Regions from separate parts of the Dyella sp. 01N448 genome, predicted to be linked through region 1. Evidence: predicted binding sites of a transcription regulator. Region 1 holds the regulator's gene; the other holds the start of a gene.
The links. The regulator sigma-54, encoded in region 1, starts transcription at its own class of promoters, with help from an activator protein. The targets are predictions, from matches to a motif close to TGGCACGNGCNTTGC.

Region 1 (4,352 bases):
CGCGGCAGTCGAGAAAGATCAGGTGCGCCTTCACGCCCGCGGCGGCCAGCTCCGACAGGATGGCCGGCATGCGCTTGAGGTCTTCGCCAGGATTGCGCACGTCCACGCCGACGGCGACATGGCGACGCTTGCCTTCCACATTGCGGCTCACCGCCGCCACCAACTGTGGGAGCAGGGCGGTGGGAAGGTTGTCGACGCAGTAGAAATCCAGGTCTTCCAGCGCGCGCAAGGCCACTGTCTTGCCGCCGCCGGACATGCCGGTGAGCACGATCAGGTTGATCGCGTCGGCTGGGTTGCTAGTGGATATCGTGTCGCTCATGGGTCACCACGGAGGCAGCCGGCGCATCTGGTGCGCCTGGCGGTCGATGAAAGTCTGTGCCGGGTCGATGCCCTTGCTCTTGAGCACGTGGTTGCGCACGGCGGCCTCGACCAGCACGGCAAGGTTGCGACCGGGCGCCACCGGGATGGTGATCATCGGCACCGGCACCTCGAAGATTTCGCGGTGGCCGATATCGCCGGTGAGGCGGGTGAGTCCATCGGTGTCTTCCCCCTCGCGCAGCGGTTTCAGGTGCACGACGAGGCGAAGGTATTTGGAGGGCTTGACCGCAGTGTGACCAAACATCTCGCGCACATTCAGCACGCCCAGTCCGCGCACTTCCAGCAGGTCCTGCAGCAGCTCGGGGCAGGTGCCGTCGATTACGTCCGGCGCGATCAGGGTGAATTCGGTGGCGTCGTCGGCGACCAGTCGATGACCGCGGCTGATCAGTTCCAGCGCAAGCTCGCTTTTGCCCGAACCCGATTCGCCGGTAATCAGCACGCCGATGGAAAACACTTCCAGGAACACGCCATGCAGCGTGACCTTGGGCGCCAGGATGCGCGCCAGATGGTATTGCATCCAGGTCAGCAGCTCGTGGCCGCGCTTGGAGCTGATCCACAGCGGCGTATTGGTTTCTTCCGCCACTTCGCGCAGGTCGCTGGGGATGGCCTGATCCTTGGTCACGATCATCGCCACCGGCTGGTAGGCGGCAATCTTGTTGATCGCCTCCCAGCGCTGGCGCGAATCGAGGCTGTCGAGGTAGTTCAGCTCCTCGGTGCCGATGATCTGGATCTTGTTCGGATAGATGACGTTGAGGTAGCCGATCAGCGAGGGGCGGCGCGTGGTCGTCGCGGCTTGTTCGAGCGCGCGCGATTCGCCGCGCATGCCGGACACCCAGCGCAAGGCCATGCGCTCGTGAACGCTGTCATAGAGTTGTCGGGCGGAGAGCCGGTCCAAGCTTTGTCCTTTGCGCCGCCGGAACAGGGCAGCTACATGGACATTGTGCCAGTTCGCACCGGCGGACGCCTTGGATGAGGCAGAGGGCCCGCCCGGAGCCGGGCGGGCCTGGCACAGATCAGCCGTACAGGCGCTCCTCGCGGGCGGCGCGCTGATGTTTGTCGCAGATCTTCTCGCGGTGCTTGCGCAACTGGGTCACCAGCTTGTCGAAGAGCACGTCGATGGAGACGTACATGTCATTCTCAAGCGCTTCGGCGTGCAGGGTGCTGCCCGTGACATTGAGCGTGCCCTCGGCGCGCTGCTGCAGTTTGTTCACGGAGAGAACGATGCTCAGGCTGAGAATGCGCTCATCGAGGCGGGTGAGGCGGTCAAGCCGGTTGTTCACGTGATCCCGGAGGGCCGGGGTGACTTCAATCTGCTGACCGCTGAGTTGAACTTGCATGTTGCGCCTCCTCTGGTACTTGCCGCAGACGCGGCTGGAATCGATGCGCCGGACGCCCATGTCGTGGCCGACACACCTTTGAAAACTCCGGTATTGCGAAGGTTTTCTCAGGCCTCCTCACCAAGTCGGGATAGTCACTATGCACCTCTGAAGTTGCCTGTGCGTTAGAAAGACCTTCACGCCTCAGACATGACAGATTTCCCGTCGTATCGACTTACCTATGAGTATGGGGACGCCTTTTTTGCCGCCAAGTTCCCGGGGCGGTTTGCCGCAGACGCGGGCAAACTCGTTCAGCCAGCGCGCTGGCGCTCGCTGGAGCTGGGAATACGCATGGCTTCGCGGTATTTGGCGACGGTGCGTCGGGCAACCTGAATGCCCTTGCGATGCAACTCCTCCGCGATGGCCTGGTCGGACAGCGGCTTGCGCGGGTCCTCGGCATCGACCAGCTTGCGCAGCATGGCCTGGATGGCGGTGGCCGACGCACTGCCACCGTCTTCGGTGGACACGCCGCTGGAGAAGAAATGCTTGAGTTCGAACGTGCCCCGCGGCGTATGGATGTATTTGCGGGTAGTTACACGTGAAATGGTCGATTCGTGCATGCCCACTTCCTCGGCCACTTCGCGCAGCACCAGGGGGTGCATGGCTTCGGGGCCGTAATCGAGGAAGGCGCTCTGCCGGCGCACGATGGCTTCGGCCACCTTCAGCAGCGTCTCAGCGCGCGATTCCAGGCTCTTGATGAGCCAGCGCGCCTCCTGCAGCTGTCCGCGCATCCAGCTGGCGTCGGTGCCGCGGGCCTGGGCGATCAGGCCGCAATAGTGCTGGTTGAGTCCGAGTCGCGGCTGGCAATCGGGATTGAGACTGACCCGCCAGCGACCCACGTCTTTGCGTGCATAGACATCGGGGGCGACATATTCGACCGGCGTGATATCGAGTGCCGCGCCCGGCCGTGGATCGAGGCTGCGGATCAACACGGCTGCAGCGGCGGTATCGTCTTCGCTCACGCGCAGTTTGCGCGCAAGCCGTGCGATGTCGTTGCGCGCGAGCAATTCCAGTTCGGCGTCGACGATGCGCAAGGCCAGTTCGCGCTGCGGTGTGTCCGCATCAAACTGCTCAAGCTGCACGCGCAGGCAGTCGCGCAAGTCGATGCTTGCCACGCCGGTGGGATCGAAGCGCTGCAGCATGTGCCGCACGTACTCCACTTCCGCTTCGGTCGCCCTGACGTCGGTGGCCAGGGCCGCGATCAGCGACTCCATGCTTTCGGTGAGATAACCATCCGGATTGAGTGCGTCGATCAACACCGTGGCGATGGTGCGATCGCGCGCGCTCATATGCGTGAGGTTGAGCTGCCACAGCAGATGTTCCTGCAGCGTTTCCTGCGCGGCGCTCTGCGGCTCGAAACCGTCTTCGTCCGCGTTGTTGTTGCGCGAAGAGGCGCCACTGAGCGAGAAGTCGACCGGATCGTCGCTGCCGCCGTCGCGCTCCACATCACCCCATTCGGGTGCTTCGGCGTCGTCGACGGTATCGCTGCTGCTACTGGAGCTGGACGAGCTGACCGGTATCGCATCCATCGGCGGCTCGGACTCGCGTTCGTCACCCTCGAGATTGTCGGGGTTGTCGTCGGCGAACTCGAGCAGGGGATTGCTTTCGGCGATCTGACGCAGCTCAGCCTCGAGCTCAAGCTGCGACAGCTGCAGGAGGCGAATGGCCTGTTGCAACTGTGGTGTCAGCGTGAGCTGCTGATTGAGGCGAAACTGCAGTCCGGGTTTCATGCCAGCCGGTCAGGATGAACGTGAAGGTCATCCTAACTCTTGCCTCCTGGGTCGGCCATAGGTCGAAGGCGAAATCGCGTACTACCTCAGATTTAGCCCTGACGGTCGGCTGTTCCGCAGCCGTTACAGGCGGAATTCGCGACCCAGGTACACCTCGCGGACCTTTTCGTCGGCGAGGATATGTGCTGGCGTTCCACGCGAAAGCACTTCACCGTCGTTGAGGATGTACGCGCGATCGCAGATGCCCAGCGTCTCGCGCACATTGTGGTCGGTGATGAGCACGCCGATGCCGCGTTCCTTCAGATGGCGCACGATGCGCTGGATTTCGCCCACCGAAATGGGGTCGACGCCCGCGAACGGTTCGTCCAGCAGCATGTAACGCGGATGCGCGGCCAGTGCGCGTGCAATTTCGACGCGGCGACGTTCGCCACCGGACAGGCTGATGCCCTTCTGGTCGGCGATATGCGCGATCTTGAGCTCGTCCAGCAGGCTTTCCAGCTCGTTGGTGCGACGCTTCTCGTCCCAGCCTTCACGCAGTTCCAGCACCGCCATGATGTTGTCGGCCACGGTAAGACGACGGAACACCGAGGCTTCCTGCGGCAGATAACCGATGCCGAGCTTGGCGCGCTGGTGCATCGGCAGGCCGGTGATGTCCTGCTTGTCCAGCTTGATGGTGCCGGCGTCGGCTTCGATCAGGCCGACCACCATGTAGAAACACGTCGTTTTGCCGGCGCCGTTGGGGCCGAGCAGACCCACCACCTCGCCTTCGCGGATGGAAAAGGCAAAGTCGCGCACGACCTGCCGCGCCTTGAAACTTTTTTGCAGACCTTCAGCAGACAGCATCAGTGGCCCTCGGCCGGTTTCGTGG
Region 2 (4,352 bases), on a different contig from region 1:
GTTCGACGACAAGGTGATCGACGAGGTCGCCGTGGCGCTGCTCTGCGCGGTCTGCCAGCTGAAGTCGGACAGCGTGCTCATGTCGAAGCCGCCATTGCCGTTGGGCGGGTAGATCTGCAGGCGCGAACCATCCGGCGAAGTGATGAAGCCGTTGGAGTTCTTGATGAAATCGCCGGCGCGCGTGTACTGCACGCCGCTGCCGTTGTTCACCGCGAAAAAGCCATTGCCATTGATGGCCAGGTCCAGGCTGTTGCCGGTGGTCTGCAGGTCGCCCTGATTGAACTGCTGCGCCACGTCCTGCAGCGTGACGCCGCTGCCCACCGCAGTGGAATTGAGATTGAGGCCGGTCACCGCGAAGATGTCCGCGAACTCCGCACGCGAACCTTTGAAGCCGGTGGTGTTCGCATTGGCGATGTTGTTGGCGATGACGTTGAGATCGGACTGGGCAGCGTTGATGCCGCTGAGCGCCGTGTTGAGTGCCATGTTCTATTCCTCGTGTGAGTGGACGCGTGTAGCGTCAGAGAATCTGTGCCACCTGACTGAGCGGCACGCCGCCCACGCCCGATACCTGCAAGTACGTGCCCAGCGTGCTGCCGCCATAACCCACGCCCGTCACCGTGCCGGAGACATAGGTGTCCAACGAGGTGCTGGCGCTGCCCGAGCCACTGCTCGCCTGCAGCGTATAAGTGCCCTTGGCCACCGTATTGCCGCTGTCGTCCTTGCCGTCCCAGCTGAACTGCGCCAGGCCCGCGCTTTGTGCACCCAGGGCAATCGTGCGTATCACGTTGCCGCTGCCATCGAGCACCTGCACCGTCGGGCTGCTCGCGGCGGTCACATTGATGGCGCCCTTTATCGCGTCGGTGCCGTCAAAGGCGGCCGAGCCGGCCGGTACCAGCACATCACGGTTCACCAGGTTCGCCGAGCTGAGCACCTGCGAGGTCTGCATGTTCGACGTGACATTGCTGCTCATCGTCTGCAGGTCGGTATCGAGCTGCTGCGTGGCCGACAACTGGCTGAACTGCGCCATCTGCGAAACGAACTGCGAGTTGTCGACCGGGTTGGTCGGGTCCTGCGCCTGCAGCTGGGCCGTCATCAACTTGAGGAAATCAGCCTGCGTCATCGTGCTCGACAGCGCCGAGTTCACGTTCGACGAGCTGCTCGAACTGGAACTGCTCGAGTTGTTCGTATTGGTATTGCTGGTGCTGCTTGGAATCGTGGACATGGGGTTTCCTGCCGGCTTACTTGCCGAGGTCGAGTGTCTTGAGCATCAGCTGCTTGGTGGTATTCATCGCCTCGACGTTGTTCTGGTACGAGCGCGACGCCGTGATCATGTTCACCAGCTCATCGATGGGATTGACGTTGCTGCCATAGACGTAACCCGTGTCGTCCGCCATCGGGTTGCCCGGCTCGTAACGAGCCTGCACATCGGCCTGGCTCTCGGTCACGCCCTTCACCTGCACGCCCACGGAACTGTCCGCATCGGCGTTCTTGGCGCCGCCCATCGCGCGCTGCACCGCCGAGAACAACGGCTCCTTCGCGCGATACGCGCCCTCGGGCGTGCTCGACACGCTGTCGGCATTGGCAAGGTTGGACGCCACCGTGTTGAGCCGCAGCGACTGCGCCGCCATGCCCGAACCGGAGACATCAAAGATCTTGAACAAGGACATCAGCTCTGGCCTCCGGTGATGGCCGTGCGCAGCATGTGGATCTGCGCCGTGATAAAGGACAGGCTTGCCTGGTAATGCACGCCGTTAGCGGCGAAGTTCGCCTGCTCCACCTGCGTGTCCACCGTATTGCCGTCCATCGAGGGCTGCGTGGGCGTGCGATACGCAAGTTGTTGCGCCGACTGCGCCTGCGGATTGATCTGCCCCGGCTGCGTAATCGTCATGGCCAGCGTGTTGCTGTTGCCGCTCGCATTGGCCATGGCCTTCTTGAAGTCGACATCGCGCGCGAGGTATCCCGGCGTGTCCGCATTGGCCAGATTGCTCGCCAACACTTCACTGCGCCGCTGCCACGTATCAAGCGCCTGCGTGTGCAATCCGAACAGGTTGTCGTTGATCGAACTCATCACTCACTCCTGCGGCGGAGGCCGCGGGACGGTTTGAGCAATTTGCGTGCCACGGTTCAGGAGACGGCTGGGAGGCCGCACCGTTGCTGGGTTTACGCGGATTTTGCGCAAGGCCTTGGAGTGGGTTTTCGGGTGGGAGTCGGAATTTCGACGCGGGCGGTAGCGGCTTCCTGACGCGGGGGCTCGGGAGGGTCTCAGCGGAGCACTTTCGAGCGACCCAGCCCTCCAGCCATCGCCGCACCCTGCCTGTCTGTGGGAGCGCACCCTGTGCGCGACAGCCACGCTGCAGTGCACCGCTCCGTAGGTTTGTCGCGCACAGGGTGCGCTCCTACAAAGAGCGGATCGTGGCATCTAACACGCGGCCTACAACGTACGAACCCCTCTGTAGGAGCGCACTTGTGCGCGACCGCGGCGCCGCGGTGCATCGCTCCGGTTGGTCGCGCACAAGTGCGCTCCTACAAAAGACCTGCTCGGCCCCGCAACGCCGGGTATTGGGCTCTTGATCTGGCTCTGCCACCGGGGTCCCCGTATGACGCGGCGGGCGGGTGGAGGAACAGCCCGAAGGGTGGCCGCATGGATGCGGCCAGTTTTTCGACAGGACAGGGATGTCCTGTCGAAAAACCCCGTAACCCGCACGCGCACCTGGAGGGCCAAAGGCCCGGAAGGCGCGTCGTCCGGGGGGGCCCTTCTCTTTGGTTACTTTCTCTTGGGCAAGCAAGAGAAAGTAACTCGGCTGCCGGCAGGCAGACGAAACGCCCGCCGCGTAGGCGGCACGCTGGCGATAGGGCAACAACCGGGGACTTTCGCTAGTGAATCCCAGCCTACGCCGGGATGACGAGCAAGAGAGGACCGGGGTAGCTGCGGAGGGTGAGGCTAGATTGGCCCCTCACCCCAACCCTCTCCCCAGAGGGGAGAGGGAGCAAGACGCGCAGATCGGAGCGTTGGCGACACCCCAACAAACCCTCAAAACCCCTCAAACCTCTCCGGCATCAACTCCAACACCGTCTGCGCCAACAAATCCGGCTGAAACTTCGCCACAAAGCGATCCGCATTCACCTCGCGCACCATCGCCTCATTGAAGATCCCGCTGATCGAACTGTGCAACACCACCTTCAGCGACCGCAGCGACGCCGTTTCGCGAATCGCCCGCGTCAACGCGTAACCATCCATCCGCGGCATCTCGATATCCGACACCACCAGGGTCACGCTTTCCTCGCCAGGCGTTTCCGCCAGCGCCTCCAGCCGCTCCAGCGCCTCACGTCCGTCCTGGGCGACCACGCATTCCACATCCATCTGGCGGAACAGATTCACCAGCTGGTTGCGCGCCACCAGCGAATCGTCCACCACCATCACCCGCCGCGGCTGCAGATCATGTACGCGCGCGATGCGCTGCATCGGCGCGGACAATTCGGTGGTGTTGGCATTGAGCGTGGCCAGCACATGCTCCACGTCGACCACGGCGACCAAGGAGCCGTCCACGCGAGTCACGGCATTGACGCGACTGCCAAAGCCCAGCGCTGCCGACGGCGCAGCCAGTGATTCGCCATCGCAGTGAACCAGCCGCTGCGGCTCGGCCACCAGAAAGCCCTGCACGCTGCGACTGAACTCCGTAACCATAAGGTGTGCCGAGCTCACATCACGCAAAGACGGGTAACCCAGCGCCACCGCCAGGTCGATGACGGGAATGGTGGTGCCACGGTAATCGCAACTGCCGGCAATCAGCGGATGCGCATCAGGCATGCGTTCCATCGGCGGACGGCGCATGACCTCCCTCACCTTGAACACATTGATGCCGAACAGCTGCTCATCGCCCATCCGGAACAACAGCATGGCCACGCGGTTGTGACCCGCCAGCCGGGTCTGCTGCTCCACCTTGTCCATCCACGCGCTCATGCGGATTCCTCGCCGCGGCCCAGCCGCTTTATCTCCCGCGTATCGGCCGCCGGCGCATCGGCTTGAGCAGCAACATCGCCATGGCACGTCGCTTGCTTCTCAAGTTCCGACGTTCGCCGCCGATGCCGGAGGCGACCCTAAAGTAAGGAAAGATCCACCCATGAGTCTGATCTGGAGCCAGCACCTCGCCGAACTTGCCCGCGCTGCCGCGGCGGGTGATCGCGCCCAGGTCGCACAGCTGACGGCCCGCCATCCGCGCGCAGCGCAGGCATTGGCGCCGCTGCTGGCGGCCGTTCTCACTGCCAGGCCGCCCGTGGCCGTGGCCATGCAGACGATGGAGCAGCTGGGCCTGGTGCTGGGTGCATCGCAGCAGCTGGCGCGCGAGCAGGCG

Region 2: the regulator sigma-54 is predicted to act here: its motif matches at 2,106-2,120, upstream of flgB (flagellar basal body rod protein FlgB).

Annotation. Positions count from the first base shown of each region.
Region 1 covers NZ_JBFTQX010000008.1:140,707-145,058, forward strand. Annotated here, with positions in the region: gene rapZ (RNase adapter RapZ) at 1-319, opposite strand, end outside; gene hprK (HPr(Ser) kinase/phosphatase) at 323-1,273, opposite strand; gene hpf (ribosome hibernation-promoting factor, HPF/YfiA family) at 1,392-1,715, opposite strand; gene AC1DKY_RS15335 (RNA polymerase factor sigma-54) at 2,006-3,484, opposite strand; gene lptB (LPS export ABC transporter ATP-binding protein) at 3,608-4,327, opposite strand; gene lptA (lipopolysaccharide transport periplasmic protein LptA) at 4,327-4,352, opposite strand, start outside.
Region 2 covers NZ_JBFTQX010000011.1:86,225-90,576, forward strand. Annotated here, with positions in the region: gene flgE (flagellar hook protein FlgE) at 1-483, opposite strand, end outside; gene AC1DKY_RS17040 (flagellar hook assembly protein FlgD) at 518-1,222, opposite strand; gene flgC (flagellar basal body rod protein FlgC) at 1,239-1,667, opposite strand; gene flgB (flagellar basal body rod protein FlgB) at 1,667-2,068, opposite strand; gene AC1DKY_RS17055 (chemotaxis protein) at 3,032-3,961, opposite strand; gene AC1DKY_RS17060 (methyl-accepting chemotaxis protein) at 4,122-4,352, shown strand, end outside.